One region of the Phytobacter diazotrophicus genome, then DNA from elsewhere that is predicted to be linked to it. Evidence: predicted binding sites of a transcription regulator. Region 1 holds the regulator's gene; each other region holds the start of a gene.
The links. Region 1 encodes PurR, which represses purine synthesis genes. Its sites were predicted from a motif close to CANGCAAACGTTTGCNTG; they were not measured.
Positions count from the first base shown of each region.

Region 2: the regulator PurR is predicted to act here: its motif matches at 1,178-1,195, upstream of ACS0RQ_RS27365 (NCS2 family permease).
Region 3: the regulator PurR is predicted to act here: its motif matches at 1,134-1,151, upstream of ACS0RQ_RS18030 (amino acid aminotransferase).
Region 4: the regulator PurR is predicted to act here: its motif matches at 989-1,006, upstream of purM (phosphoribosylformylglycinamidine cyclo-ligase).

Region 1 is NZ_CM125428.1:2,388,062-2,390,269, forward strand. Features, by position in the region: gene punR (DNA-binding transcriptional activator PunR) at 1-764, shown strand, start outside; gene purR (HTH-type transcriptional repressor PurR) at 781-1,806, opposite strand; gene cydH (cytochrome bd-I oxidase subunit CydH) at 2,105-2,194, shown strand.
Region 2 is NZ_CM125428.1:5,658,254-5,660,461, forward strand. Features, by position in the region: gene ACS0RQ_RS27355 (esterase) at 1-423, shown strand, start outside; gene yieH (6-phosphogluconate phosphatase) at 462-1,127, opposite strand; gene ACS0RQ_RS27365 (NCS2 family permease) at 1,296-2,208, shown strand, end outside.
Region 3 is NZ_CM125428.1:3,677,898-3,680,105, forward strand. Features, by position in the region: gene ACS0RQ_RS18025 (porin) at 1-1,029, shown strand, start outside; gene ACS0RQ_RS18030 (amino acid aminotransferase) at 1,215-2,208, shown strand, end outside.
Region 4 is NZ_CM125428.1:1,461,107-1,463,314, reverse strand. Features, by position in the region: gene upp (uracil phosphoribosyltransferase) at 208-834, opposite strand; gene purM (phosphoribosylformylglycinamidine cyclo-ligase) at 1,112-2,149, shown strand; gene purN (phosphoribosylglycinamide formyltransferase) at 2,146-2,208, shown strand, end outside.

The sequences.
Region 1 (2,208 bases):
AACGTCGTCACCGGGATGTGGAGTTGACGCCGGCTGGCGTGTGGTTTTTGAAAGAGGGGCGTTCTGTTATCAAAAAAATGCAGATCACCCGTCAACAATGCCAGCAAATCGCCAACGGCTGGCGGGGGCAGTTATCTATCGCGGTCGATAACATCGTCAAACCGGAACGTACGCGCCAGATGATTGTCGATTTCTATCGCCATTTTAGCGATGTCGAACTGCTGGTCTCCCAGGAGGTGTTTAACGGCGTGTGGGATGCGCTGGCCGACGGGCGTGTCGAACTGGCTATCGGTGCGACCCAGGCGATTCCGGTCGGTGGCCGATATACCTTCCGCGATATGGGCATGCTGAGCTGGAAATGCGTGGTTGCCCGCCATCATCCGCTGGCGACAATGGTATCACCGCTCAGTGATGATACGTTGCGCAACTGGCCCTCACTGGTACGCGAAGATACTTCCCGCTCGCTGCCTAAACGCATCACCTGGCTTTTGGATAATCAGAAACGGGTTGTCGCCCCGGACTGGGAGTCATCTGCGGCCTGTTTGTCAGCCGGACTGTGTATTGGGATGGTGCCTGCGCATTTCGCCCGCCCGTGGATCGATCGCGGTGAGTGGGTTGCGCTGGCACTGGAAAACCCCTTTCCGGACGCCGCCTGTTGTCTGACCTGGCAGCAGAATGATGCCTCACCGGCGCTGAGTTGGTTACTGAGTTATCTGGGCGACAGCGAAACGCTGAACAGGGAATGGCTGCGGGAGCAGGAGTGAGCTGCTCCCGGCAGGATTAACGGCGATAGTCGCGGAACGGACCATCGGCAACCGAGCGGCGTTCAATCAGGCGCGGATGCACTTCAATCGACTGTGACTCTTCACGTTTGTTCACGATACGGTCAAGCAGCATGTTAAACGCGGTTTCCCCCAGCGAGTCTTTCGGCTGGTGAATGGTCGTTAGTGAAGGGGTAAAGAAACGCGAATTACGCACGTTATCATAACCGATCACCGAAATATCCTGCGGCACGCGCAGGCCCATTTCGTCTGCCGCACACAACGCGCCCATTGCCATAATATCGCCGCCGCAGAACACCGCGGTCGGGCGAGAGGACTGGGTCAGGATCTGTTGCATGGCGCGATAGCCGGACTCCGGCTCAAAGTCACCCTGCACGATCCAGTTTTCCGGCACGGTGATATGGGCCTCTTCCATCGCTTTCATAAACCCGCTCAGGCGGCCTGCGCCCGTATTGCGCTCAAGGGGGCCTGGGATAACGCCAATTTCGCGATGGCCGCGTTCAATCAGGTAACGGCCAGCCATATAGCCGCCGGCAAAGGCATTATCGATGACTGTATCGGTAAAATCGGCTTTTGCTTCGCCCCAGTCCATGACCACCATGGGAATGTGGCGATACTCTTCCAGCATACTGAGTAACGATTCCGGATATTCAGAACACATGACCAGCAGGCCATCCACACGTTTTTGCGCCATCATGGACAGATAGGCGCGCTGTTTTTCCAGGTTATTCCAGGCGTTACCGAGAATAAGGGTATAGCCTTTCTGGAAACAATTTTTCTCAACCGCCTCGATGATCTCAGCGAAATAAGCCGCCTCGCTACTGGTCGCCAGCAAGCCAATAGATTTGGTGTGATTGACTTTCAGGCTGCGGGCAACCGCGCTGGGGGAGTAATGTAATTCTTTAATCGCCGCCCAGACGGCGTTACGCGTCTCTTCTGCAACGAAACGCGTCTTGTTAATTACGTGTGATACGGTTGTGGTGGAAACGTTTGCTCGCTTCGCTACGTCTTTAATCGTTGCCATCAGATCTTACTCCAGACCATATCGTAAACTCCTGATAATACATAAGGTAAACGTTTGCCTTCCATCACCCTGTACCCATAGAAGGGATTGCAATACGCCGGGAAAAAGACACTGGACGTCAGGAGGGGAGTCAATGGCCGGTACGCTAATAAATTTAGCGTCGAATTTTGTCTGATCTTGACCAAAAGGGGAAGTGCTAAAACGTGTATCACCCTAAATCCTGCAAGATTTTTACGTTTATTTGTGCAAAAATGCGTTACATCACTTTTTGTGTGGAAATTAATAAGGAGAAAAATTGATGAGCACCGACCTGAAGTTTTCTTTAATGACTACCGTGATTGTACTTGCCCTGATTGTTGCTGCCGGGCTGACTGCCGCACTGCATTGATTTATCCCGAGGGA
Region 2 (2,208 bases), 2.4 Mb from region 1:
CGCGAACTGATGCATGACATCATTCCTATGGTCGATGCGCGGTTTAACGTGCGCAAAGATGCAAGCGGGCGCGCGCTGGCCGGGTTATCGCAGGGCGGTTATCAGGCGCTGGTCTCAGGGATGAACCATCTTGATAGCTTTGGCTGGCTGGCGACCCTGAGTGGCGTAACGACCACAACCGTTCCGGATTCGGGTGTTACCGCTCAGCTTAACAAGCCTCAGGAGATCAACAAGCAACTGCATAACTTCACGGTGGTGGTCGGTGAAAAAGATTCCGTCACGGGCAAAGACATTGCCGGTCTGAAAAGCGATCTTGAGAAGCAAGGCATTAAATTCGACTACAAGATGTACCCGGGCCTGAACCACGAAATGGATGTCTGGCGTCCGGCGTATGCTGAGTTTGTGCAGAAACTGTTTAAGTGATGCATTACGCCTCTCCTGTTAGGGGGAGGCGTTTACCGTTAGCGCGTAATGTTCCAGCCGCGAGCTTTCCACAATGCCGGAAGCTGCGACAACTCTGTGAACGTAGTCACCTGTGGATGGTCGATCGGTTTGTTATGCGGATCGGCACAGAAATAAAAGACTTCCATGCCTGCAGCAATACCCGACTGTGCGCCCGCCACCGAATCATCAATCAGAATGCAGCGTGTTGTATTCACATTCAGCGCTTTTGCCGCATGGAACATCAGTTCCGGGTCGGGCTTCCAGCGTTGAATATCGTAGCCGCTGAACAGCAGATTCGGGAAATGGTGCAGAAGACCAGTTTTGCCAAGTGAATGCTCCATTTTGCTTACCGGGCCGTTAGAGACCACACAGACAGGCACGGTGACTGCATCAAGCAGCTCTTTCGCCCCCGGAATGATTTCCAGCTCGGAATCAAACAGCCGCGCCACTTCGCTGCGAAATACTGGCTCCAGTTTGGTTTTGTCCAGCGTCACGCCGTGTTCTTCGCCTGTCACCTCGATTATCTCGTAGAGTTTCATACCTTTGAAACGTTTGAACACCTCTTCAAGATCGAGCGTGATGCCAAATTCTTTAAACATATGCACATATGCGCGCGAACAGATGACTTCACTGTCTACCAGGGTGCCGTCACAGTCGAAAAATACTGCTTCAATTTGGGACATGCCATTTCCTGTATATTGCAAGTTTATCGTTTACTTAAGGCAGATTACCCCACGCAATCGTTGCCGTATAAGCAAATTCAATGAAAAAAAGTGTGTGATAACCGTCAACATTGTCTCATTTTGGTATAGGATAGCGACGAATTTTCCCTCCTTGTTCGGAAATTGATAATGAGCCAACAACACACTACCCAGGCGTCGAGCCACGGGTTGCTTGAGCGCGTGTTTAAACTGCGTGAACATGGCACGTCGGCACGCACCGAAGTGATCGCCGGTTTCACCACGTTTTTGACGATGGTCTACATCGTTTTTGTTAACCCGCAGATTTTGGGTGTCGCCGGGATGGACACCAGTGCGGTCTTCGTCACCACCTGTCTGATTGCCGCGTTCGGCAGTATCCTGATGGGGCTGTTTGCTAACCTGCCGGTTGCACTGGCACCCGCGATGGGCCTGAACGCCTTCTTCGCGTTTGTGGTGGTGGGCGCGATGGGACTGTCCTGGCAAATTGGGATGGGCGCGATTTTCTGGGGTGCGGTAGGTCTGCTGTTGCTGACTATTTTCCGCGTTCGTTACTGGATGATTGCCAACATTCCGGTGAGCCTGCGTGTGGGCATCACCAGCGGTATTGGTCTGTTTATCGGTATGATGGGCCTGAAAAACGCCGGTGTGATTGTGCCGAACAAAGATACGCTGGTGGCCATTGGTAACCTGACGTCTCACAGCGTCCTGCTGGGTGTTCTGGGCTTCTTTATTATTGCTGTTCTGGCTTCCCGCAATATTCATGCTGCGGTACTGATTTCTATCGTCGTGACCACTCTGCTGGGCTGGATGATGGGCGATGTGCAGTATCACGGGATTATTTCTGCGCCGCCGAGCGTGGCGAGTGTAGTGGGTAATGTTGATCTGGCCGGGTCGTTCAACATTGGCCTGGCAGGCGTTATCTTCTCCTTTATGCTGGTTAACCTCTTTGACTCCTCCGGTACCCTGCTCGGTGTGACCGACAAAGCGGGTCTGGTTGATGAGAACGGTAAATTCCCGCGCATGAAGCAGGCGCTATATGTCGACAGTATCTCTTCCGTGGCGG
Region 3 (2,208 bases), 1.3 Mb from region 1:
GTTTACAACAAAAACGGCAACAAACTGGACCTGTACGGTAAAGTTGTTGGTGAGCACGACTTCGTGACCTCTGGTGACAACACCAACAGCAACGACAACACCTACGCTCAGATTGGTTTCAAAGGCGAAACTCAGATCAACAGCGATGTAACCGGTTACGGTCAGTGGGAATACCGTGCGCTGGCAAGCGATGCAGAAGGTTCACAGGGTACCCGTAACCGTCTGGCTTTCGCAGGTATCAAAGTTAACAACGCTGGTTCTCTGGACTATGGTCGTAACTACGGTATCGTCTACGACGTAGAATCTTACACCGACGTTGCCCCATCTTTCTCTGGCATGACATGGGCTAACTACTCTGATAACTTCATGACTGGCCGTACTACTGGCGTCCTGACCTATCGTAACACCGACTTCTTTGGTCTGGTTGATGGTCTGAGCATGGGTATCCAGTACCAGGGTAAAAACGATCGTACTGACGTTAAAACCTCTAATGGCGACGGCGTTGGTTACTCTCTGGGTTACTCCTTCGCAGAAGGCTTTAGCGTAATCGGCGCTTACAGCAACTCTGACCGTACTAACCGTCAGACTGTAGACGGTAAAGGTGAGAAGGCAGAAGCATGGGCTGTTGGTGCGAAATACGACGCAAACAACATCTACCTGGCAACTGTTTATTCCGAAACTCGCAACATGACTCGCGAAGCTGACGGTACTTTTGCTAACAAAACTCAGAACTTCGAAGCAATGGCTCAGTACCAGTTCGACTTCGGTCTGCGTCCGTCCCTGTCCTACGTTCAGTCTAAAGGCAAGGACCTGGCAGGTCGTACAGCTAATGGCGCAACTTTCGCTGGCGGCAACGAAGATCTGCAGAAATATGTTGAAATCGGTGCGTACTACTACTTCAACAAAAACTTCAACATCTATGTTGACTACCAGCTGAACTTGATCGACAAGAGCGATTACAGCCAGGCCGTTGGTATCGTGAATGGTCGTGATGACCAGGTTGCGATGGCTGTGACTTACCAGTTCTAATCAGCACACCTCGTTATTATATGCGTGAAAAACAGGGCTTCGGCCCTGTTTTTTTATTGTCTCGCCGCCAAAAAGACTAACTTCTAAAAAGACGCACGCTTTTTATCGCAAACGGTTGGCAATTGTCACATCAACCGTTAACCTGATAACGGATTTCCCTTCTGTCATCATAATGGAACCTCGTCATGTTTGAGAATATTACCGCTGCCCCTGCTGACCCTATTCTGGGTTTGGCCGATCTGTTTCGCGCCGATGAACGTCCTGGCAAAATCAACCTTGGTATTGGTGTCTATAAAGACGAAACCGGGAAAACGCCGGTACTGACCAGCGTTAAAAAAGCGGAGCAGTATCTGCTGGAAAACGAAAACACAAAAAATTACCTCGGCATCGACGGTATTCCTGAGTTTGGTCGTTGCACGCAGGAACTGCTATTCGGCAAAGGCAGCGCGATTATTAATGACAAACGTGCGCGCACCGCGCAGACCCCGGGCGGTACGGGTGGCCTGCGTGTTGCCGCTGATTTCCTGGCGAAAAACACCTCAGCAAAACGTATTTGGGTAAGTAATCCAAGCTGGCCGAACCATAAAGGCGTGTTTAACTCCGCCGGCCTTGAAGTGTGTGATTACGCCTATTATGACGCGCAAAACCACGCGCTGGATTTCGACGGCATGGTTGCAAGTCTCGAAGCCGCGCAAGCGGGTGATATCGTACTGTTCCACGGTTGCTGTCATAACCCGACCGGTATCGATCCGACGCTTGAGCAGTGGGAGACACTGGCCAAATTGTCCATTGAAAAAGGCTGGCTGCCGCTGTTCGATTTTGCCTATCAGGGTTTCGCCCGCGGTCTGGAAGAAGACGCAGAAGGTCTGCGCGCCTTTGCCGCGCTGCATAAAGAATTGATCATCGCCAGTTCCTTCTCGAAAAACTTCGGTCTGTACAATGAACGTGTCGGTGCCTGTACGCTGGTGGCCGCGGACCAGGAGACAACAGACCGTGCATTCAGCCAGATGAAGTCAACTATCCGCGCTAACTACTCTAACCCGCCGGCTCATGGTGCCTCCGTTGTGGCAACGATCCTGAGCAACGATGCGCTACGTGCCATCTGGGAACAAGAATTGACAGACATGCGCCAGCGCATTCAGCGTATGCGTCTGCTGTTTGTAAATACCCTGCAAGAAA
Region 4 (2,208 bases), 930 kb from region 1:
CTCGTCCACCCGAATCACTTATTTACGTAAGATCATCAGGATTCGCTCGCTTGTCCTTGCCGGCAACTCGACGTTGTTAGGGTATATGTTCCGCTCATCACCCATCCCGCAGTGTTGTGGACTGCGTGATGAAATCAGGCGGATTCTGTTCTGGTTTACGCCAAAAAAAAGCCGACTTTCAAAGTCGGCTTTTGATTTTTAAAGCATTTATTTCGTACCAAAGATTTTGTCGCCGGCATCGCCGAGGCCCGGAATAATGTATCCGTGCTCATTGAGGCCCTTGTCGATGGACGCGGTATACAGCTCAACGTCCGGGTGCGCTTTCTCCAGCGCGGCGAGGCCTTCCGGGGCAGCAACCAGCACCAGCACTTTGATGCTGTGGCAGCCTGCATTTTTCAGCAGGTCGATGGTGGCAATCATAGAACCGCCCGTTGCCAGCATCGGGTCAACGACCAGCGCCATACGCTCGTCGATGTTAGAAACCAGTTTCTGGAAATACGGTACCGGCTCCAGGGTCTCTTCATTACGATAGATACCCACCACGCTGATGCGTGCGCTCGGAACGTGTTCCAGCACCCCTTCCATCATGCCCAGGCCGGCACGCAGAATAGGGACTACGGTGATTTTTTTGCCTTTGATTTGTTCGACTTCTACCGGGCCGTTCCAGCCTTCGATAGTCACACGTTCCGTTTCCAGATCGGCAGTCGCTTCATAGGTCAGCAGACTACCGACTTCCGAGGCGAGTTCACGAAAGCGTTTGGTGCTGATGTCATTTTCACGCATCAGGCCCAGCTTGTGTTTGACGAGTGGGTGTTTTACTTCCACGACCTTCATACTCTTCTCCTTCCCCAAAACGGTGGCAGCCACAAAAAAAATCGCCGGATTATACCGCTTTTTCTCCGCCACGCTACAGGTGCGGCGTTGATCCGGATCAAACAGACTGGAAAAGAGTATACCGTAATAATCCCCGGCGGCCTGAAATAATGGACTCGCAAACGTTTGCCTTCACTGTTAGAATTGCGCCGAATTTTATTTCCAAAACCTGATTAGTTCGGGTAACAGCCTGAAATATGACGGGTGAACCGCAAGCAAACGCGTGGGGACTCAAGCAGTGACCGATAAAACCTCTCTTAGCTACAAAGATGCCGGTGTTGATATTGACGCAGGTAATGCTCTGGTTGACCGAATCAAAGGTGTGGTGAAGAAAACTCGTCGTCCGGAAGTGATGGGCGGTCTGGGTGGCTTCGGCGCGCTGTGCGCATTGCCGCAAAAATATCGTGAACCAGTACTGGTTTCCGGCACTGACGGCGTAGGTACCAAACTGCGTCTGGCGATGGATCTGAAACGCCATGACAGCATCGGCATCGACCTGGTCGCCATGTGTGTGAATGACCTGGTTGTACAGGGCGCAGAGCCGCTGTTTTTCCTCGATTATTACGCAACCGGCAAACTGGATGTCGACACCGCAGCCAGTGTGATTAACGGTATCGCGGAAGGCTGCCTGCAGTCTGGCTGTGCGCTGGTTGGCGGCGAAACCGCTGAAATGCCGGGCATGTACCACGGCGAAGACTACGATGTTGCCGGTTTCTGCGTTGGCGTTGTTGAGAAATCCGAGATTATTGACGGTTCCAAAGTGGCCGACGGTGATGTGCTGATTGCACTGGCGTCCAGCGGTCCGCACTCCAACGGCTACTCCCTGGTGCGTAAAGTCATCGAAGTGAGCGGTTGCGATCCTGAGACGACACAGCTTGAAGGGAAATCCCTCGCGGATCACCTGCTGACTCCGACCCGCATCTACGTGAAATCGATCCTCGAGCTGATTGAAAACGTAGACGTGCACGCCATCGCCCACCTGACCGGCGGCGGCTTTTGGGAAAATATCCCGCGCGTGCTGCCAGACAATACCCAGGCGGTGATCGATGAGTCCTCCTGGCAATGGCCGGCCGTCTTCAACTGGCTGCAAACGGCGGGCAATGTCAGCCGTCACGAGATGTATCGCACCTTCAACTGTGGTGTCGGTATGGTTATCGCCCTGCCTGCTGATGAAGCAGATAAGGCCATCGCATTCCTGAATGCCAAAGGTGAAAACGCGTGGAAAATCGGTATTATCAAAGCATCCGATTCCAGTGAACGCGTGGTCATCGAATGAAAAACATTGTGGTGCTCATTTCCGGCAACGGAAGCAACTTGCAGGCAATAATTGATGCC